DNA from 3 places in the Streptomyces sp. NPDC049915 genome. Region 1 is predicted to be linked to each of the others. Evidence: riboswitches for the same ligand, from Rfam matches in the RefSeq annotation. Region 1 holds a riboswitch; each other region holds the start of a gene.

What was found. A riboswitch is a leader RNA that binds a small molecule or an ion and turns the genes downstream of it on or off. The one in region 1 is predicted to bind cyclic di-AMP.
Region 2: linked by a shared signal. The riboswitch ahead of AB0J12_RS22960 (M23 family metallopeptidase) and the one ahead of AB0J12_RS32690 (M23 family metallopeptidase) in region 1 are both predicted to bind cyclic di-AMP.
Region 3: linked by a shared signal. The riboswitch ahead of AB0J12_RS31430 (transglycosylase SLT domain-containing protein) and the one ahead of AB0J12_RS32690 (M23 family metallopeptidase) in region 1 are both predicted to bind cyclic di-AMP.

Annotation. Positions count from the first base shown of each region.
Region 1 is NZ_JBFAMH010000028.1:1,083-8,094, forward strand. It holds gene AB0J12_RS32680 (PrsW family intramembrane metalloprotease) at 1-1,259, shown strand, start outside; gene AB0J12_RS32685 (aldo/keto reductase) at 1,303-2,247, opposite strand; gene AB0J12_RS32690 (M23 family metallopeptidase) at 2,392-3,426, opposite strand; cyclic di-AMP (ydaO/yuaA leader) riboswitch at 3,438-3,594, opposite strand; gene AB0J12_RS32695 (PP2C family protein-serine/threonine phosphatase) at 3,835-4,899, opposite strand; tRNA gene AB0J12_RS32700 (tRNA-Met) at 5,363-5,436, opposite strand; gene ribA (GTP cyclohydrolase II) at 5,528-6,172, opposite strand; gene AB0J12_RS32710 (MarR family transcriptional regulator) at 6,296-6,799, opposite strand; gene AB0J12_RS32715 (dihydrofolate reductase family protein) at 6,869-7,012, shown strand, end outside.
Region 2 is NZ_JBFAMH010000013.1:77,347-84,358, forward strand. It holds gene AB0J12_RS22945 (GNAT family N-acetyltransferase) at 1-474, opposite strand, end outside; gene AB0J12_RS22950 (HPr family phosphocarrier protein) at 655-936, shown strand; gene AB0J12_RS22955 (GntR family transcriptional regulator) at 1,131-1,823, opposite strand; gene AB0J12_RS22960 (M23 family metallopeptidase) at 2,065-2,808, opposite strand; cyclic di-AMP (ydaO/yuaA leader) riboswitch at 2,821-2,974, opposite strand; gene AB0J12_RS22965 (pitrilysin family protein) at 3,210-4,598, opposite strand; gene AB0J12_RS22970 (pitrilysin family protein) at 4,595-5,989, opposite strand; gene AB0J12_RS22975 (DNA topoisomerase IV subunit A) at 6,362-7,012, shown strand, end outside.
Region 3 is NZ_JBFAMH010000025.1:37,163-44,174, forward strand. It holds gene AB0J12_RS31415 (ABC transporter ATP-binding protein) at 1-374, opposite strand, end outside; gene AB0J12_RS31420 (DUF2092 domain-containing protein) at 419-1,690, opposite strand; gene AB0J12_RS31425 (polyprenyl synthetase family protein) at 2,040-3,050, opposite strand; cyclic di-AMP (ydaO/yuaA leader) riboswitch at 3,628-3,810, shown strand; gene AB0J12_RS31430 (transglycosylase SLT domain-containing protein) at 3,816-4,310, shown strand; gene AB0J12_RS31435 (HAD family hydrolase) at 4,320-5,126, opposite strand; partial or broken gene AB0J12_RS31440 (ATP-grasp domain-containing protein) at 5,194-5,563, opposite strand; gene fahA (fumarylacetoacetase) at 5,804-7,012, shown strand, end outside.

The DNA of each region.
Region 1 (7,012 bases):
TCGCCCTGTCCGGTCTGGTCATCCTCGCGCTGGTGCGCGAGCAGACCGGCACCGAGGGCTTCCTGGTCGGGCTGGGGCTCGCCGTCTTCCCCGTACCGCTGCTGCTGACCGCCTTCCGCTGGCTGGACCGGGTGGAGCCCGGCCCCTGGCGGAACCTGCTGTTCTCGTTCGCCTGGGGCGCCTGCGCGGCGGCCCTGATAGCGATCGTCGCCAACAGCTTCGCGACGAAGTGGATAGCGACGGCAACCGCGGACCCCTCCGGCGCGGACACCCTCGGCGCGACGGTGATAGCGCCGATCGTGGAGGAGTCGGCGAAGGCCGCCGCCGTCCTGCTCGTCTTCCTCTTCCGCAGACGCGACTTCACCGGGATCGTCGACGGCGTGGTGATAGCCGGTGTCACCGCGACCGGCTTCGCGTTCACCGAGAACATCCTCTACCTCGGCACCGCCTTCGGCACCGACCAGCTCACCGGCGGCCGGGGCATCGCCTCGGTCACCGCGGCGACCTTCTTCGTCCGCGTGATCATGTCGCCGTTCGCGCACCCGCTGTTCACCACCATGACCGGCATCGGCTTCGGCATCGCCGCGCTGTCCGGCGAGGGCCGGCGCCTGCTCCGCGTCCTGCTCCCGCTGGGCGGGCTGCTGCTCGCCATGGGCATGCACGCCCTGTGGAACGGCTCGGCGTCCTTCGGCCCGTTCGGCTTCTTCGCCGTGTACGGCGGTTTCATGATGCCCGCGTTCGGGCTGCTGACCTGGCTGGTGATCTGGACCCGGCAGCGCGAGCTGCGCACCGTGCGCGAGGAGCTGCCCGCCTACGTCGCCGCGGGCTGGCTCGCGCCCGCCGAGCCGTTCGCGCTGGGCTCGATGCGGGCGCGCCGCATGGCCCGCGAGTACGCCGCCCACCACCTGGGCAAGCCGGCCGCCAAGGAGGTCGCACGCTACGAGGCCTACGCGACGTCTCTGGCGTTCCTGCGGCACCGGGGCCGCCTCGGCCGCGCCGGCGCCGACTTCGTCGTACGGGAGAGGGAGCTGCTGAACGAGGTGTGGCGGCTGCGGGCGCTCGCCCGGCCGGCGCTGGAGTACGCGGCCCGGGCTGCCGCGCCCCCGGTACCGGTGATGCAGCCCTGGCCCGCGCAGCCGTGGCCCGGTCCCGGGGCGGCCCGGCCGCATCCGCCGTACGCCGGACAGGCGGGGTACGCGGGACACGCCGGTTACGGAGCCCATCCGGCGCATCCGGCATACAACCCCTACCGGTCATAGCAACCGCAACCGTCAACGCGCCGCGGACGCCGGAGAGCGTCGGTCAGGCCGACGCCCGCGTCAGCCGTGCCAGCTCCACGTCCGTCAGGGTCAGCTCCGCCACGCCCAGCAGCGCCGGGAGCTGGTCCGTGGTGCGGGCCGAGGCGATGGGGGCGGCGACCGTCGGCTGCGCGGCGAGCCAGGCGAGGGCGGCCGTGGCCACGGGGACGTCATGAGCCTGGGCGACCTCGTCCAGAGCGGTGAGGACCGCGCGGCCGCGCTCGGAGTTCAGGTGCTGCGCGGCGCCGCCCGCCCGCGGGCTGTCCACGCTCGCCCCGGGCCGGTACTTGCCGGTGAGGAAGCCGGAGGCCAGCGCGTAGTACGGGACGGCGGCGAGGCCGGCGCCGGCGGCGACGTCCTGGAGGTCGCCCTCGTAGGTGTCGCGCGAGACGAGGTTGTAGTGCGGCTGGAGCGCCACGTACCGGGCGAGGCCCTCGCGGTCGGAGAACTCCAGGGAGGCCCGCAGGCGCTCGGCGGAGATGTTGGAGGCGGCGATATGGCGGACCTTGCCGGCCTTCACCAGCTCGTCCAGGGCGCCGATGATCTCCTCGACCGGCACGTCGGGCTGGTCGTAGTGGGTGTAGTAGAGGTCGATGTGGTCGGTGCCGAGGCGGCGCAGGGAGGCGTCGGCGGCGGCCTCGATGTTCGCCGCGCTCAGTCCCCGGTACTCGGGGTGCTGGCTGACCTTGGTGGCGATGACGACGTCGTCGCGGTTGCCGCGGGCCTTGATCCAGCTGCCGATGATCGTCTCGGACTCCCCGCCCTGGTTGCCCTCGACCCAGGCGGAGTAGGCGTCGGCGGTGTCGATGAAGTTGCCGCCGGCGGCGGTGTAGGCGTCGAGGACGGCGAAGGAGGTCGTCTCGTCGGCGGTCCAGCCGAAGACGTTGCCGCCGAGGGCGAGCGGGAAGACCTCGAGGTGGGACGCACCGAGCTTGCGAAGAGCAGTCATGCTCCGTTTCAACACCCCGGCGTCATCGACCCATTCCGCACGGAAACCAACAACGTGCCAACAAGTCGGCGCACACGAACCGGCAGCCCTGACGTCGGGGGGTGTGCCGTCAGGACCGCCGGGGATCGGGAGCCGGGCGAGGTGTCAGGGGTTGAGGCCCTTGTCCTGCAGCCACGCCATGGGATCGATGCCGGAGGCCTGCCCGTCGGGGTGCACCTCCAGGTGCAGGTGCGGGCCGGTGACGTTGCCGGTGGCGCCCACGCGGCCGATGACGTCCCCGGTGGCGACCTTCTGCCCGACGCTGACGCTGATCGACGACTGGTGGCAGAACCACAGCTCGGTGCCGTCGTCGAGGGTGAGGATCGTGCGGTAGCCGTAGGAACCGGCCCAGCCCGCCTCGGTGATGGTGCCGCTGTGGATGGCCTTGATCAGCGTGCCGGTGGGAGCGGCGAAGTCCAGGCCGGTGTGGTAGCCGGAGGACCACATGGAGCCGGCCTGCCCGAAGCGCGAGGTGAGGGTGTACGAGGAGGTCGGCAGCGCGTACTGCTTGGCGAGCTCGGCGAGGCGCTCGGCCTCGGCCTTCTTCTTCGCCTCCTCCTCCGCCTTCTCCTTCGCGGCGGCGGCCTTGGCGGCGGCCTCCTTCTCGGCCTGCGCTGCGGCCTCGGCGGCCTGCTTGACGACAGCGGCCTCGGCGGCGGCCTGCGCCTTGACGTCGACCTGGACCTGCTGCGACTCGGCCTGCGCCATGATCCGGTTGCGCAGCGCCTCACCGGCGCCGGCGGCCTGCTGCCCGTCGTCGTCGGAGGTGACGCCGATGTCGGTGAGCGGGGTGGCGGAGCCCTGGGGCCGGTCGTCCTCGTGGTCGGAGATGAGCGAGCCGACCGAGGGGAGGTCGGGCATGGAGATGGAGACCGGCGGCTTGCCGGTCTGCGCGCTGGCCATGCCGCCCGCGCCGACGGCGGCGATGACGCCGACGCCGAGCACGGTGGAGCTGCGGGCGAGTCCGCCGCGCTGCTTGGCGACGCGGTGCCGGCCACGGACGGAACGGACGGACTCCTCGGTGGGATTCCACTCCTCCCAAGGGCCCTCGTCGGTGCGGTGGCCGCCGTAGACCAAGGTCTCGGGGCCCTGCTGGTTCGGCACGGACGGGGCTGTCGGGGCAGGCCGGTTGGACGCCACGCGGGCGTACTCCTTTCCTTCCGTCTCGCCTACCGGGTTAGCTGACGGGTTCGGAGCAGGAAGGTCTCCTACGCGCGTATACCGGCCGTCGATCGACGGCGGCTGACGCGAGATTCACCCCAAAGTGGTGGTTCCCCGGTTCCCTACGGGATTCGGCGCGTGAGCACGGAGCCGTCTCTTGTGACGGCTGGGACGACCGCGCTGCGTTATCGAACGTTAATGACCCGGCAGCCGGATTCCAAGCCGTTCGTCTTGATCATTAACATTCTTGGCTTGGACTTTCACGCCATGACCGGCGCAAAAGGGGCGACTTGACCGCCCCTCAGGCGTCACGTCCAAAACCTTGTTTCGGTGATGGTGCATCAATTGTTATGCAGAGGGCGCTCATCCGCTCACGCATGGTGACCTTCACGGTCGGCGTACGGCGAGCAGCGCCATGTCGTCCGCCATGCCGCCGCCGGAGTGCCGCCGGACATCCTTCGCGACGGCGGCGAGCAGGGCGCCGGGCTCGGTGACGACACGTCCGGTGAGCCGCGCCTCGACGTCGTAGAAGCGGCCGTGGCGGTCGCGGCTCTCGGAGAGGCCGTCGGTGTACAGCAGCAGCGTGGCGCCGCCGGGAAGGGCGGCCAGTTCCGTGCGGTCGGGCCAGGGACCCAGCTCGCCCATGCCGAGCGGCAACGCGGGTTCGGCGGGCAGCAGCGTGCGCAGGGGGCCGTCGGCGTACAGCAGCACCGGCGGCGGATGGCCGCGGTTGAGGACGCGGACCACCCAGTCGCCGTGCGGGAGTTCGGCGAGGACGGCGGTGGTGAACCCCTCGAACGCGTCCAGCCCGTCGCGCCGGGCGCCCTCCCGGGCCAGCGCCTGCTCCAGCCGCTGGGCGACCGCCTCCAAGGTGGCCTCCTGCTCGGCGGCCTCCCGGAACGCCCCGATGACCACGGCCACGGCGGCGACCGCGCCCATCCCCTTGCCGCGCACGTCCCCGACGATCAGCCGGACGCCGAACGGGCTGTCCTGCACGGCGTACAGATCGCCGCCGATGAAGGCGTCGGCGCGGGCGGCCTCGTAGCAGGCGGCGATCTGGAACCCGCCGATCCGCTCGGCGGGTTCGGGCAGTACGGCGCGCTGGGCGGCCTCGGCGACCTCGCGCGCGGAGGCGAGCTGCTCGCTGCTGCGGCGCGCGAGGGCGTTGATCAGGACGGCCAGGACGGCGACCGTGGCGACCGTCACCAGCTCGGTGACGGCGTCGGTGTGCCAGACGATGCCGATCGTCAGGTGCAGGCCGAGCACGACGGCGACGGCGGCGAGCCCGGTGAGCGCGGTGCCGCGGCGGCTGTAGAGCGGGGCGGCGACCAGGGGCGCGGCGGTGAAGAAGGGGGCCGCGGTGAAGTCGGACGGGGTGCAGTAGTCGTAGACCGCGCCGGCGGCGATCAGCAGCGCCGGCAGGATGCGGACGAAGGCCCGCGCGACGGAGATCCTCCGGCCCTCCTCGGGCCGCGGCTCCGCACCGCCCCAGGGGCCTGCGTCGGGCACAGGGGCACCTGGCAGCCGCACGGGGGCACCGGGGGCGCGTACGCCGGGGCCGAGATCGAGGGCGGGGGCGCGTCCGTCGGCCTGGGGACCGGTGGCGCAGCCGCGGGCCGCGGAGCCGGTCCCGGCGTCGGGAACCCACTCGTCGGCCAGGGAGTCCCTCCCGGCCTCGGGAACGCGCCCGTCGGTTCGGGGGTACGGCCCGTCGTCCGTCGCGTCACCAAGCCGCACCGCTCGTCTCCCACCGTCCCTGCCGGTCGTCGTCCCGCCCGTCCAGGTTTTCCGGTGCGGGCGCGGGCGGCGAGCGGTGAGGGCCGACCGGATGACGCCGGGCGGCAGGCGCGCAGGAGCCGGCCGACAGAAAAACCGAGGGCCGGAAACCTTTCGGCTTCCGGCCCTCGGCCTTCAGTAGCGGGGACAGGATTTGAACCTGCGACCTCTGGGTTATGAGCCCAGCGAGCTACCGAGCTGCTCCACCCCGCGTCGTTGTGACTCCAGTGTACGTCATCCGCGGGGCACCCGACGACCACGTTCCTCCAGGGGGTCACCCGGCGTCCCGCCGGACCCTCCGCGCTCAGCTCACGCCGCGGTCCGCCAGCTCGGCGAGGGGCAGCGTGTGCTGGGTCTGCAGGACCTTGGCGCGCAGGTAGCGCACGTTGTGCGGGGTGGAGAAGACACCGGTCGGCACCCGGTCGCGGACGTCGAGACCGAGGGTGCGCAGCTGGCCGGCCTTGTCGGGGTTGTTGGACAGCAGATCCAGCGACCCGATCCCGAGGGCGGTGAGCATCTGTGCGGCGGCGGTGTAGTCGCGGGCGTCCTCGGGCAGGCCGAGGGCGGCGTTGGCGGTGTAGGTGTCCAGGCCCTGGTCCTGGAGGGCGTAGGCGTCGAGCTTGTTGTAGAGGCCGATGCCGCGTCCCTCCTGGCGCAGGTAGAGCAGGACACCTCCGCGGTCGGCGATGCGTTCGACGGCCTCGCGCAGCTGGGGGCCGCAGTCGCAGCGGGCGGAGCCGAAGACGTCGCCGGTCAGGCACTCGGAGTGCAGCCGGACGAGCGGGACCGCGCCCGGTTCGCCGAGGACGACGGCCACGTGTTCGCGGCCGTCGACGAGGCCGTGGAAGGTGACCAGTTCGGCGTCGGCGCGGTAGCCGTCGGCGAAGTGCAGCGGGACCCGGACGCGGGCGCGCGGGGTGGCGGCGGGGACAGCGGGGGCGTCGGCCATGCGGGTGCTCCGGGTTCCGTCCGGCTGCTTCAGATTTGAAGCAGAATCTCAGAACGGGACCTTACCTCTGCTTGAAACTTGAAGCAATACGCGGCGCCGCAGAGCTGCCGGGTATGACGTGACTCACCCGCACGGTGGCGCGGACCGCCGGCGCCAGGGGACGTCCTCTGCGTCCGCCCCCTGCAGCGCCCGTGTGATCCCCGCGCAGATCTCCTCCAGCTGCCCGACCTGCTCCGCGCCGAGATGGTCGAACAGCGCGGCCCGGACCGTCTCCACATGGCCGGGGGCCGCGCGCTCGACGTGGGCCAGCCCCTCACCGGTCAGGACGGCGATGCTGCCCCGCTTGTCCGACGGGCAGCTCTCGCGCGCCACCAGCCCGTCCTTCTCCAGCCGGGTCACCGCGTACGTCAGCCGGCTGCGGGTGATCTTCAGCGCCTCGGCGAGGTCGGTCATCCGCAGCCGCCGCTCGGGCGCCTCGGACAGGGTGGCCAGGATGGAGTAGTACAGATGCGGCATGCCGGCGTCCTGCTGGAGCTGCCGGTCCAGCGCGTCCTCCAGAAGGTGCGTGGCCGCGAGGTAGGCGCGCCAGGCACGCTGCTCGTCGGGGGTGAGCCAGCGGGTCGTCATGCCGCCAGTGTAGGTTTGTTTCAAACTTGAACCAAGCCGTGTCCGTCACCTCACCCGCCGGGGAGCGCGATGCCCCACCCGTACGTCCTGCTGTCCGCGGCCGTCTCCCTCGACGGCTGCCTGGACGACACCGGCCCCGACCGTCTGCTGCTGTCCGGCCCGGCCGACTTCGACCGTGTCGACGAGGTCCGCGCGTCCGTCGACGCGATCCTC
Region 2 (7,012 bases), on a different contig from region 1:
CATCTTGGTGTTGGCGGGCAGCACCTCGGCGGCGAAGCGGCGGATGCCGCGCTCGCGGGCGACGGCGGCGATGTGTTCGAGCAGGGCGGAGGCGACGCCGCGGCCCTGATGGGCGTCCTGGACGAGGAAGGCGACCTCGGCCTCGTCGGCCGGTGCGGACGCGGGCATTCCGTTCACGCCGATCCGGTCGTAGCGTACGGTGGCGATGAACTCGCCGCCGATCGTGGCCGCGAGTCCCACCCTGTCCACAAAGTCGTGGTGTGTGAAGCGGTGGACGTCCTTCGCGGACAGACGCGGGTAGGGCGCGAAGAAGCGGTAGTACTTCGACTCGTCCGACACCTGCTCGTAGAAGCTGACCAAGCGGTCCGCGTCATCGACGGTGATGGGGCGGATCCGCGCGGTGCCGCCGTCGCGCAGCACCACGTCGGCCTCCCAGTGAGCGGGGTACTCCTGCCTGTCCGACGCGCTCTGCATGGGGCCCAGAGTACGGCTCGCGTACGACAACGGCGCGGGGCACTCTGTGGAGGACGGATGCCGGGTCGAGGCCGCGGCCCGGTGATCGCGTCCGGATGGGGTCGCAGGACCTCTCCGGGCATGCTTCACCATATGGGAAACTGGTCTAGACAACCCTGAGAAACTGAAGGGCAGCAACACATGGCTGAGCGCCGCGTCAACGTCGGCTGGGCCGAGGGCCTCCATGCCCGCCCCGCCTCCATCTTCGTCCGAGCCGCCACGGCCGCAGGCGTCCCGGTGACGATCGCCAAGGCCGGCGGCACCCCGGTCAACGCGGCCTCCATGCTGGCCGTCCTCGGCCTGGGCGCCCAGGGTGGCGAGGAGATCGTCCTCGCCTCCGACGCCGAGGGCGCGGACGCCGCCCTGGACCGTCTGGCGAAGCTGGTCTCCGAGGGGCTCGAGGAGCTCCCCGAGACCGTCTGAGTCACGCCTGACCGTCCGAGTCACGCATAAAAGAAGCCGCGTCGTCCTTTCAGGGCCGGCGCGGCTTCGCTTTTCCCGTCCACCATGAGGCGACGCGGACGGAAATTGACGGCACGAGGGAAAAGGCGAGCCCGATAAAATGGCACCCCTTTCAGCGGGCGCACATATCCCTCTCTTTGTATACGGCGCGCGTGTTAATGCCGTAGGCCCGACGTGTTTACGGGGTGTTGCGAACTTCTCACACGCTCGGGTCGGTCTCCGCCGAAGAAGCGCAGCCGGTACGCGGCGGTGGAACGCTCGGTGTGCAGGGCGGCGACCGCACGCGCGCGTTCCCCGTCGCCGCGCGCCACCGCGTCCGCGATCGCGCCGTGCTCGGCCCAGGACCTGACGGGGTCGGCCGACGGCTCCACGGCGTACATCCAGGCGATCTTGTGGCGCAGCTGAGTGAGCGTGGCGGTCAGCGCCTGGCTGCCGCACGCCTGGACGAGCGTCTCGTGGAACCAGCCGCCCAGGGAGCGCAGGTCGTCGCCGGTTCCGTGCCTGGCCCGGTCCTGACCGAGCCGCACCAGGCCGCGCAGCACCTTCAGATGCGCCTCGGTACGCCGCTGGGCGGCCCGCGCCACACCGAGCGGCTCCAGCAGCATCCGCATCTCCAGCAGGTCGGCCGCTTCCTGCTCGGTGGGCTCGGCCACGCACGCGCCCGCGTGCCGTCGCGTCACGACGAAGCCCTCGGCCTCCAGGGTGCGCAACGCCTCCCGCACGGGCACCCGGGAGACGCCGTACCGGCGGGCGAGGAGTTCCTCGGTGAGCCGGCTGCCGCGCTCATGGACACCGGCGACGATGTCGTCCCGGATCGCCGTGCACACCGAGTGCGCCGGAATACGCATGTCCGACCTCCGCCTTGATCCCCGTGAAACGCCGACGATGGACGCGTGTTCCGTGACTCTATTCCAAGGGGGCCGAATTTCCGACGGCAGGCCGGATTCCATGGATATTTTTTGGTCACCTCGCCGGGGTTCTCCGGGACGAAGAGGCGGGTATGAAGAGGCGGGGACGAAGGGCCGGAAAACGGAGAAAGCCCCGGCGCGATGCGCCGGGGCTTCCCGGAGTGGGTGCCGTGCTCGGGTGTCAGACGTTCACGCCGTGCGCACGCAGATAGGCGATCGGGTCCATGTCGGAGCCGTACTCGGGGCTGGTGCGCGCCTCGAAGTGCAGGTGCGGGCCGGTGACGTTGCCGGTCGCGCCGGACAGGCCGATCTGCTGGCCGGCGACGACCTGCTGGCCGACCACGACACCGATCGACGACAGGTGCCCGTACTGGGTGTACGTGCCGTCGTGCATGCGGATGACGATCTGGTTGCCGTAGGCGCCGCCCCAGCCGGTCTCGACGACGGTGCCGAAGCCCACCGCGTGCACGGTGGTGCCGGTGGCGGCGTGGAAGTCGATGCCGGTGTGGTGGCCGGAGGACCACAGGGAGCTGCTGGCCTCGTAACCGGTGGAGACGTAGGAGTGCGCGATCGGGGCCACGAAGGTGGTCAGGCGCTTGCGCTCGGCCTCACGGGCGGCGCGCTCCTTGGCCTCGTGGGCGCGCTCGGCGGCGGCCTCGCGTGCGGCCTCCTCGATGGCCTTCTGCTCGGCGGCCTGCTTCTGGGCCTCCGCCTGGGCGTCGATCTGGGCGGCGAGCGAGTCGTCGACGCTGATCACGGGGAGCAGACCGGTCTGCTCGGCGGAGGTGTCGGCGGCGAGGGCGGGGGCCGCGAGGGTGCCGATGACGCCGGTGGTGGTGAGCGCGGCGATTCCGGCGGCCTGCGCGGTGGTGCGCTTCATCCGGCTGGGACGACGGTGCTTCCCGGTGGCGCTGACGAACGCCATGTGGTGGCTTGTCCTTTCCTTCCCTCTCGCCTACCGGGTTAGCTGACGGGTTCGGAGCAGGAAGGTCTCCTACGAGCACCCTCGCGGGCGCCCGATTCACCCCAGGGACGTGTGGGTCCCCGGCTCCCCTGGCTCGCGCCGTACGGGGACTCGGCGATGACTGTCCGGTGCCGCGGGTGCGGCGCTATGCCTGACGGACAGCCCGGACGAAGCTACGGTGATCGACCTTCAATCCTCAAACGAAACAGGCGTTTTGTAGCGCATCCCACAGGCCAGAAAGGCAACCTCCGCCCCAATTCGGGCATATGTGGGATGCGGCGCCTTCAATCACAAACAGCCCCGGGGGCACGGCAAGGGCCCTGGTGCTCCGTCAGACACCAGGGCCCCACGCGCGTGTGCGGCTACTCCGCGCTCACCACCGTGACGTCGCCGATCCCGAGGGCCTCGACGGGCTCCTTGATCTGCGCCGCGTCCCCGACCAGGACGATCACCAGACGGTTCACGGGGAAGGCGTTCACGACCGCCGCCGTGGCCTCCACGGTGCCGGTCGCGGCGAGCTGCCGGTACAGGGTCGCCTGGTAGTCGTCGGGCAGATGCTGCTCGACCTGGTCGGCGAGCGTGCCCGCGACGGCGGCCGCGGTCTCGTACTTCAGCGGGGCCACCCCGACGAGGTTCTGCACGGCGACGTCGCGCTCGGCGTCCGTCAGGCCGTCCGCCGCCAGGGTGCGCAGCACCGTGAAGAGGTCGTGCAGCGCCGGACCGGTGTTCGGCGTGTCCACGGAGCCGCTGATGGCGAGCATCGCCGCGCCCGTGCCGTCGGGGGCGGAGCGCAGCACCTGGCTGAAGGCGCGCACGCCGTACGTGTAGCCCTTCTCCTCGCGCAGGACGCGGTCCAGGCGGGAGGTGAGGGTGCCGCCCAGGCAGTACGTGCCGAGCACCTGGGCGGGCCACACGCGGTCGTGCCGGTCGGGGCCGATCCGGCCGATGAGCAGCTGCGTCTGGACGGCGCCGGGGCGGTCGACGATGACGACGCGGCCGGTGTCGTCGGCGGTCACCGCGGGCACGGGGCGCGGCTCGGTGCGCGAGCCCGTCCAGGCGCCCACGGTGTCACCGAGGAGGTCGTCGAGGTCGAGGCCGGTCAGATCGCCGACGACCACCGCGGTCGCGGTGGCGGGGCGCACGTGCCGCTCGTAGAAGGCGCGTACGGCGGCCGCGTCGACGGCTGCGACCGTCTCCTCGGTGCCCTGACGCGGGCGCGACATGCGGGAGTCCGCCGGGAAGAGCTCCTTGGACATCTCCTTGGCGGCGCGGCGGGCCGGGCTGGCCAGCTCGTGCGGGATCTCGTCGAGGCGGTTGCGCACCAGCCGTTCGATCTCGCTGTCGGCGAAGGCGGGCGCCCTGAGGGCGTCGGCGAGCAGGCCGAGGCCCTTGGCCAGCCGTGAGGCGGGCACCTCCAGGCTGAGGCGGACGCCCGGGTGGTCGGCGTGCGCGTCGAGGGTGGCGCCGGCGCGCTCCAGCTCGGCGGCGAACTCCTCGGCGGAGTGCTTGTCCGTGCCCTCGGAGAAGGCGCGCGCCATGATCGTGGCGACGCCGTCCAGGCCGGCGGGCTCGGCGTCCAGGGGCGCGTCCAGGAGCACCTCGACGGCGACGACCTGCTGGCCGGGGCGGTGGCAGCGCAGCACCGTCAGGCCGTTGTCGAGCGTGCCGCGCTCGGGGGCCGGGAAAGCCCACGGCCTGGCCTCGCCCGCCTGGGGCTGGGGGTGGAAGTCCATCGTGGCGAGCTCGGTCACTTGGCCGTCTCCTCGTTCTTGTCGCCGGCCTCTACGGTCGCTTCCTGCTCAGGGTCCTCGGGCACATCGGCGTCCGGTGCGGCCTCCGGGGTCTTCGGCTCGTACACGAGCACCGCGCGGTTTTCGGGGCGCAGGCGGGCCTTGGCGACCTCCTGCACCTCCTCGGGCGTCACCTCGAGCACGCGCTGAACGGCGGTGAGGGCGAGCTGCGGGTCACCGAACAGGACGGCGTAGCGGCACAGTTCGTCGGCGCGGCCGGCGACGGTACCGAGCCGGTCCAGCCACTCGCGCTCCAACTGGGCCTGCGCGCGTTCCATCTCCTCGGCCGTGGGGCCCTGCGCGGCGAACCGGGCGAGCTCCTCGTCGATCGCGGCCTCGATGACCGGCACCTCGACGTCACCGGACGTCTTCACGTCCAGCCAGCCCAGGGAGGGCGCCCCGGCGAGGCGCAGCAGCCCGAAGCCGGCCGCGACAGCCGTACGGTCCCGGCGCACCAGCCGGTTGTACAGGCGGGAGGACTCACCGCCGCCGAGGATCGTCAGCGCGAGGTCCGCCGCGTCGCACGCGCGTGTGCCGTCGTGCGGCAGCCGGTAGGCGCCCATCAGGGCCCGCGCGGGGACCTCCTCGCGGACGACCTCGCGCAGCTGCCGGCCGATGACCTCGGGCAGCGTGCCGTCGCGCGGCTCGGGCTTGCCGTCGTGGGCGGGGATGGAGCCGAAGTACTTCTCGACCCAGGCGAGGGTCTGCTCCGGGTCGATGTCGCCGACGACCGACAGGACCGCGTTGTTCGGCGCGTAGTAGGTGCGGAAGAAGTGGCGGGCGTCCTCGAGGGTGGCCGCGTCCAGGTCCGCCATGGAGCCGATCGGGGTGTGGTGGTAGGGGTGGCCCTCAGGGTAGGCGAGGGCGGTCAGCCGCTCGAAGGCGGTGCCGTAGGGGACGTTGTCGTAGCGCTGGCGGCGCTCGTTCTTGACGACGTCGCGCTGGTTCTCCATGGACTCCTCGTCCAGGGCGGCCAGCAGGGAGCCCATGCGGTCGGCCTCCAGCCAGAGCGCGAGCTCCAGCTGGTGGGCGGGCATGGTCTCGAAGTAGTTGGTGCGCTCGAAGCTGGTGGTGCCGTTCAGCGACCCGCCGGCGCCCTGCACCAGCTCGAAGTGACCGTTGCCCTTGACCTGGGCGGAGCCCTGGAACATCAGGTGCTCGAAAAGGTGAGCCAGACCCGTACGCCCCTTGACTTCGTGGCGCGAGCCGACGTCGTACCAGAGGCACACCGCCGCGACCGGGGTCAGGTGGTCCTCGGAGAGCACCACGCGCAGGCCGTTGGCCAGGCGGTGCTCGGTTGCTGTCAGTCCGCCGGAGCCTGCCTCGGCTGTAGCCGTGTGACCCATGGGCATGTACGTCCCTTCCATCGCGGAAGCGGTCGTGAAACCGCGCGTTTCCTGCCGTCCTGCCACTGTATGCAAGCGCGCGGACCGGCGGCGAAGTTCCCGCACGAGGTACGCCGACAGCGAGATCGCGTAGCCTGCGGACGATCGTCGTGCGCGGGTCGGCACGGCCGGGGATCCGGCGCCCCGACTCGGGCGCTCCCCTACGGCCGCGCGGTGCCGGAAGGCCGGGTGTACGGGCGCCGCTTCACGCAGCCGGAGTCGGGTGCGCGGGCACTGCTTCGTACGCCGGGGCCGGGTCCGCGCCCGGCTTGTCAGTCCCACGGTCCACAATGGTCCGCGTCAGATACCGTTCACGCTTCAGCAAGGAGCCAGGCAGCGATGGCCCGCCGCAGCACGAAGACCCCGCCGCCCGACGACTACGAGGAGAAGATCCTCGACATCGACGTCGTCGACGAGATGCAGGGCTCCTTCCTCGAGTACGCGTACTCGGTCATCTACTCCCGCGCCCTGCCGGACGCCCGGGACGGCCTCAAGCCGGTGCACCGCCGCATCGTCTACCAGATGAACGAGATGGGACTGCGCCCCGAGCGCGGCTACGTCAAGTGCGCCCGCGTCGTCGGCGAAGTCATGGGCAAGCTGCATCCGCACGGCGACGCGTCGATCTACGACGCGCTGGTGCGTATGGCGCAGCCCTTCTCCATGCGCGTGCCGCTGGTCGACGGCCACGGCAACTTCGGCTCGCTCGGCAACGACGACCCGCCGGCCGCCATGCGGTACACCGAGTGCCGGATGGCCGAGGCCACGGGGCTGATGACGGAGTCGATCGACGAGGACACCGTCGACTTCCAGCCCAACTACGACGGCCAGGAGCGCGAGCCGGTCACCCTGCCCGCCGCCTTCCCGAACCTGCTGGTCAACGGCTCGTCCGGGATCGCGGTCGGCATGGCGACGAACATGCCGCCGCACAACCTGCGCGAGGTGATCGCCGCCGCCCGGCACCTGATCAGGCATCCGAACGCCGACCTCGAC
Region 3 (7,012 bases), on a different contig from region 1:
GGGTCGGCGGTCGGGTCGGCGGCGTCGTAGCGGAGCAGGTTGTCCCGGCCGGAGAGGAAGCCGTACAGCGCGGGCCCTTCGATCAGCGCGCCGACCTGCGGCAGTACCGAGCGGACGGCCCGGGGCATCGGCTGCCCGAGGACGCGCGCGGCGCCGGAGGTGGGCTCGATGAGGCCCATCAGCATGCGGATGGTGGTGGTCTTGCCCGATCCGTTCGGACCGAGGAAGCCGAAGACGCTGCCCGCCGGGACGGTCAGGTCCAGGCCGTCGACGGCGAGCTGCCCGCCGCGGTAGCGCTTGGTGAGGGCGCGGGTGTGGATGACGTACTCGTCGTCCGGCTCCTGCTCACCCCGTGCGGCGGGCGCGTCGTCCATCGGCTCCCCGATCGTTTCCCGTGGGTCGTTGGTGTCCCGCCGGCCTACCTGCCCGCGTCGGCGGCCTTGACGAGGGCGTCCTTGGTGACCGCGCCGACGTAGACCTTGCCGTCGTCGGTGATCAGGGCGTTCACCAGGCGGGTGGAGAACACCGTGCCCTTGCCGAACTTGCCGGAGACCTTGTCGCCGAGCGAGTCCAGGAAGCCGCCGAGGTTGCCGCCGACCTCGCTTCCGGAGGGCACGCCGCCCTTGGCGCCGGTGCTGAAGACCGCTATCGCGTTCCAGCCCTCACCGAGGACCTTGGCGCCGTCGAGCCCCTTGCCCGGCTCCCCGCCCGGTGTGGGCAGGAGGTGCTGCGGGAGGCCGCCCTTCAGCGGGCCCTCGCCCTTGGGGAGGTCTCCCTTCGGGTGCTCACGGTCGCCGCCCTCGGTGACCTTGGCGCCCTTGGGCGGGGTGAAGTCGAAGGTGGAGGCGGCCGGCCGGGCGAAGCCGACCTGCGTGAAGCCGGCGTCGACCACGGCGGCACCGCCGCTCTTCGGGGTCAGGGTGAACTTCAGCGGCACGCCGGTCTTGGCGTCCACGGCGATGGTGATCCCGCCGACGGTGCTCCCGGACTGCTTGGGCTTGATCAGCAGCTTGTAGGCGTCGCGGCCGGCGACCTGGGCGGTGCCGTCCACCGTGACGGCGGTGGTGGAGTCGACGGCCTTGAGGGCCTGCTCGGCGAAGTCCTTGGGCGTGCCGGAGAAGTCGTCCGCGCCCCGGGCGCCCTTGCGGTGGTCCTTCCCGGTGTCGTCCGAGGTGGCGTGGTACACCTCGTTGGACTTGCTGTCGTAGCCCCAGATGTCACTGCCGTTGTGGATGAGGCTGTACTCGGCGGCGTCCTCCAGCACCGACACCTTCTGCCGGTCCGGCCCGTCGGCGGCGACCCGCAACGTGTGCGAGCCGGTGGCCAGTTCGGTGACCTTGGCGGACGGGTCGGCGGCCGAGCCGTCACCGGTGCCGCCCGTTTTCCCGCCGAGACCGCCCGCGAGCCCGCCGAAGTCGGGCAGCCCCAGGTCGGTGGTGATCCGCACGGTGCCGGACATCTGCTGGACGTCCGACGCCGCGATCTTCTCGATGAGCTGCTGCGCGCTGATCTTCGGCAGATCCGGGTCGCCGGAGCTGGCGAGCGCGGGAACGATCCCGATCGTCGCGGCGGCCACCCCCACGACGGTCGCGGGCACGACGTACCGCGCGGCCCTGCGACGCCCCCCGCCCGGCGAGCCGGCCGGCTCCTGCCCGGCCGTCGCCCTGTCATCGCTTCCATACGGTGCCATGTGTGCGCTACCTCCGTCGTCGGCGGCGGCTGTCCGTCCCGTGACCCGCGGCGTGTACTCCCGGCGGGCCCCACCCCAAGCCGCCATTCTCACCCGAATCGGTGAGGAGTGGTGTCTTCCGTGCTTTCCATGAGACCAAATCGGCCGCCGGGAAGCGTCACTCCGTGGACGCAACTGCATGTACTTCTGGGGTATGACGTGGCGGGGGGTCAGGTCCCCCTACCCCTAGGGGAGGTGGGGACCTGGGGAGCTACGGGGCGGGGGTTCGGGCTCCACCCAGGGGTGGGGCCGTCGCCCGCAGAAGAGGGAACGGTCCGGACGGATTCCGTCGGCCGGCCCGGTGCTTCCGTCAGCCCGCCCGGTGCACCACCGCGTCGCACAGCTCCATCAGCGCCGCCTTGGCGCCGCACTCCCGCAGCGGCGCCAGCGCCGCCCGCGCCTCCTCGGCGTACCGGACCGTGTCGCGCCGCGCCTGCTCCAGCGCGGGGTGCGCCCGCAGCGCGGTCAGCGCCTCCGCGTGTCGCGCGTCGTCGCTCAGATCGGAGTCCAGCAGCTCGCACAGCGCCCGGTCCTCCGGCAGTCCCAGGCGCTCGGCCCGCTCCCGCAGCCGCAGCACCGGCAGCGTCGGGATGCCCTCGCGAAGATCCGTTCCCGGCGTCTTGCCGGACTCGTGCGAGTCGGAGGCGATGTCGAGCACGTCGTCGGCCAGCTGGAAGGCGACGCCCAGCCGCTCCCCGTACTGGGTCAGCACGTCCACGACCGTCTCGTCGGCGCCGGACATCATCGCGCCGAACCGGCACGACACCGCCACCAGCGAGCCCGTCTTGCCGCCGAGCACCTCGAGGTAGTGGTCGACCGGGTCGCGCCCGTCCTGCGGCCCCGCGGTCTCCAGGATCTGCCCGGTGACCAGCCGCTCGAACGCCAGTGCCTGCACCCGCACCGCCTCGGGCCCGAGGTCGGCGAGGATCTGCGAGGCCCGCGCGAAGAGAAAGTCGCCGGTCAGTACGGCGACCGAGTTACCCCACCGGGTGTTCGCGCTGGGCACGCCACGCCGTACGGCGGCCTCGTCCATGACGTCGTCGTGGTACAGCGTCGCCAGGTGGGTCAGCTCGACCACGACCGCCGACGGGACGACGCCCGGCGCATACGGGTCGCCGAACTGCGCCGCCAGCATCACGAGCAGCGGCCGGAACCGCTTCCCGCCCGCCCGCACCAGGTGCTGCGCGGCCTCCGTGATGAAGGGAACCTCGCTCTTGGTGGCCTCGAGCAGCCCTTCCTCGACAGCCGCCAATCCGGCCTGGACATCGGCCTCGAGAGCCTGGTCCCGCACGCTAAGCCCGAACGGCCCGACGACGGTCACGAGGGGTCTCCTGTCTGCTGGTGCCGGTAGGCGATTACACGGTTTGTCGATAGGTCGCTGCCATCACTCAAGTCAGCGTATCCGGTCACGTTTCGATCACCGATAGCGCCCACGGTTACAGGCCAGGCGGTATCGGATCACGCCCGATATGTTTATCGATCACATCTGATCAGTTGAAAAGTACCGATATCAACCATGCTCGCGTCGCGAAGACCACCCCCCACCCTCCGTGAACCACCCCGCCCCACCGCGTCACAACACGACCCGACTGCCCGTTTTGCCGTAATTAATCAGCCGATTCGCCTTAGTCACGTTGGCGGCAAATGTGTTGCAGCTGTGACACCAGTGAATTGGGTCACGCGCGCCCCTCACCGGCCCCCGATGCGTCTGCCCCGCATTTCGCCAGTCCCCACAAGCGAGTTGAGGCTTGGCGATCGCAAAGGATCAAGCACCCCAAACAGCCCGACCAAGGTCAACCAGGGCGATAGGTGAAACCAGTACTTGTTCCCGGCATGTGCTCTCGCATAACTTCCCGGCCTGTCGGATGGACGCCTAATCCTGCCGCCGTCCGGCATCCACCATCGGACCAACTCATCCGTGTACGGCAGGAGCGGGGGACCCAGGTAAGTCGCCGAACCGGACGTCGTCGCCCCGACGACGCCCCGGACCGGCTCGGGGTGAAGCCGTGCCGCATCCGCGGCCGGCCGGGCATCTCCAGCCCGAACCCGACAGCTCACCTCGTAGGCGCCGGAGAGGAAGTTCGCCATGCCTGCTGCCGGTCAGCACCGCCGCACCCGCACGTCCCGCCTCGTCCGCACCCTCGCCGTCGCCGGCACCGGTGCCGCCGCCCTCGCGCTGCCGCTCTTCGGCGCGACCAGCGCCTCCGCGGCCACCCCGGCCACCAGCGCCACCGTGATCACGGCCGCCAACTCGGTCTACCCGAACACCCTCGACGGCTGGATCCGCCAGTCGCTGGACATCATGTCCCAGCGCGGCATCCCGGGCACCTACGACGGGATCTACCGCAACATCATCCGCGAGTCCTCGGGCAACCCCGCCGCCATCAACCTGTGGGACTCCAACGCGGCCGCCGGTACCCCGTCCAAGGGCCTGCTCCAGGTGATCGACCCGACGTTCCTCGCCTACCACGTGTCCGGCACCTCCATGGACCCGTACGACCCGATCGCCAACATCACCGCGGCCTGCAACTACGCGGCCGCCCGCTACGGCTCGATCGACAACGTGTTCAGCGCGTACTGAGCCACTGCCTCACCCGAAGAGTCGTTCGAGGACGACGGCGATGCCGTCGTCCTCGTTCGACAAGGTGACCTCGTCGGCCACGGCCTTCAGCTCCGGATGGGCGTTGGCCATGGCCACCCCGCGGGCGGCCCAGGCGAACATCGGGATGTCGTTGGGCATGTCCCCGAACGCGAGGGCCCCCCCGGCGCTCAACCCGAGATGGTCGGCCGCCCGCGCGAGCCCCGTCGCCTTGGTGACACCGCACGGCTGCAGCTCCACGGTCCCCGGCCCCGACATGGTGACCATCGCCAGCGAACCGACCACCGCGCGCGCCGTCGCCGCCAGCTCGTCGTCGGACAGCTCGGGATGGCGCAGCAGCACCTTGCTGATCGGCTCGCCCCACAGATCGTCGCGCCGCCCGACCCGCACCGCCGGCAGCGTCGGGTGCGGCATCCGGTAGCCGGGCTCGATCAGCGTCAGCCCGTCCACGCCGTCCTGGTCGACGGCGGCGTACACCTCTCCCACCTCGGCCTCGATCTTGCCGAGCGCGGTCTCGGCCAGCTCCCGGTCGAGGGTCACCGACCACAGCAGACGGCCGGCCCCCGCGTCGTACACCTGCGCGCCCTGGCCGCACACCGCGAGCCCCGTGCAGCCGAGGTCCTCCAGCAGCGGCCGCACCCGGGGCGCCGGGCGGCCCGTCACCACCAGGTGCAGGGCACCGGCGTCCGCCACCCGTGCGAGCGCGGCCCGGGACCGGTCGGAGAGCGTGTCGTCGCCGCGCAGCAGCGTTCCGTCCAGGTCAGTGGCGATGAGGGCATATGCGAGGGGTGCGGCCATGATCAGAGAATACGGACCCCGCAGGTCACCCGTTCACCGCCCGATCCGACGCCTCCGGTGCGCAGGCCACGCTGTCGTCGTACGACCGCGGGAACGCGGCCGCCGGGCCGGGGACGCCGTGTTCCGCGCACAGCTCGTGCAGCCCGTGCATGCTCGCCGGTCACAATCAGCACGGTCGGCCGTCCGGTCCGGCGCCCGGTCCGCAGCAGCCCTTCGACCAGGTGTCCCGCCTCCTCCGCGCCCGTCGTCGGCCACACGAACGCGCGCCGCGGATAACGGGAGGCGGCGGCCGGGGTGCACGAGTCCTCGGTGATCGCGTCCATGGGCACGCCCGGACGCCCCAGACCGCGGATCGCCCCGGCACCGCCGTGGTGCAGTGGGTAGTGACCGAACTTCACGATCAGGGGCGGTATTTCACGGTCGGCCCGGAACGGCAGGCTTGCGGCCCTGCAGGCCACGGGTCCCCCACGTGTCCCCCGACGGAACGGATGCCCTCCGTCCGGGTTCCCCGCAAGGACACTGAGCCGGAATTGGCACCCGACAAGGACATGACGGACACTGCGGACTCTTCAGACACTGCCCAAGACAGCCGCCTCAGCCGTAACGTGTGCCGCGACCACCTGGATCGCACGGCCCTGGTGCCGTGTCCGACGTGCACGAAAGCGAGGCGGCACCGCATGCCCCCCTTCGACGTCTCCGAGGGCGACCCCTTCGGTGCGCACAACCTTCCGTACGGCGTCTTCTCGCCGGCCGGTTCTCCGGCCGAGCGGCGGGTCGGTGTCCGGCTCGGCGACCACGTGCTCGACGCGGGCGCGGCGGCGATGGCGCTCGGCTCCCCCTATGCCGCGCTGCTCGCCCAGCCCTCGCTTAACCCACTCCTCGCCGCCGGCCGCACCGCCTGGTCCGACGTGCGGCGTGCGCTGAAGGCGTGGGTCACGGTGCCCTCGCACCGCGAGGCCGTCGAACCGTTCTTCCACCCTCTGTCCTCGGTGACCCTGCACCTGCCCTTCGAGGTCGCGGACTACGTCGACTTCTACGCCTCCGAGAACCACGCCCGGAACGTCGGCCAGATCTTCCGCCCCGACGCCGCCGACTCCCTCACCCCCAACTGGAAGCACCTCCCGATCGGTTACCACGGCCGCTCCGGAACCGTCGTGGTCTCCGGCACCGACATCGCGCGTCCCTCCGGTCAGCGCAAGGCCCCGGCCGATGCGGCGCCCGTCTTCGGCCCGTCCGTCCGCCTCGACATCGAGGCCGAGGTCGGTTTCGTCGTCGGCGCTCCCTCCTCGCTCGGCGAGCCGGTCGCCCTCGGTGACTTCCGCGACCACGTCTTCGGGCTGTGCCTGCTCAACGACTGGTCGGCCCGCGACATCCAGGCCTGGGAGTACGTCCCCCTCGGCCCCTTCCTCGGCAAGTCCTTCGCCACCTCGATCTCCGCGTGGATCACCCCGCTGGAGGCCCTGGACGAGGCCCGGGTCGCGCCCCGGGAGCGCACCCACCCGCTGCTGCCCTACCTCGATGACTCCACCGACGAACCCGGCGGCTACGACCTGCGGATCTCTGTCGCCATCAACGGCCACGTCGTCTCCGAGCCTCCCTTCTCCACCATGTACTGGACGGCCGCCCAGCAGCTGGCGCACATGACGGTCAACGGCGCCTCCCTGCGCACCGGCGACCTCTACGGCTCGGGCACGGTCAGCGGCCCCGAGCCCGACCAGCGCGGCTCCCTGCTGGAGCTGACCTGGAACGGCCAGGAGCCCCTGGAACTCCCCGACGGCAAGCGAACCTTCCTGGAGGACGGCGACGTGGTGACCCTGTCCGCCTGGGCGCCCGGCCCGGACGGCGTCCGGGTGGGCCTCGGCGAGGTGACCGGACGGATCGTCACG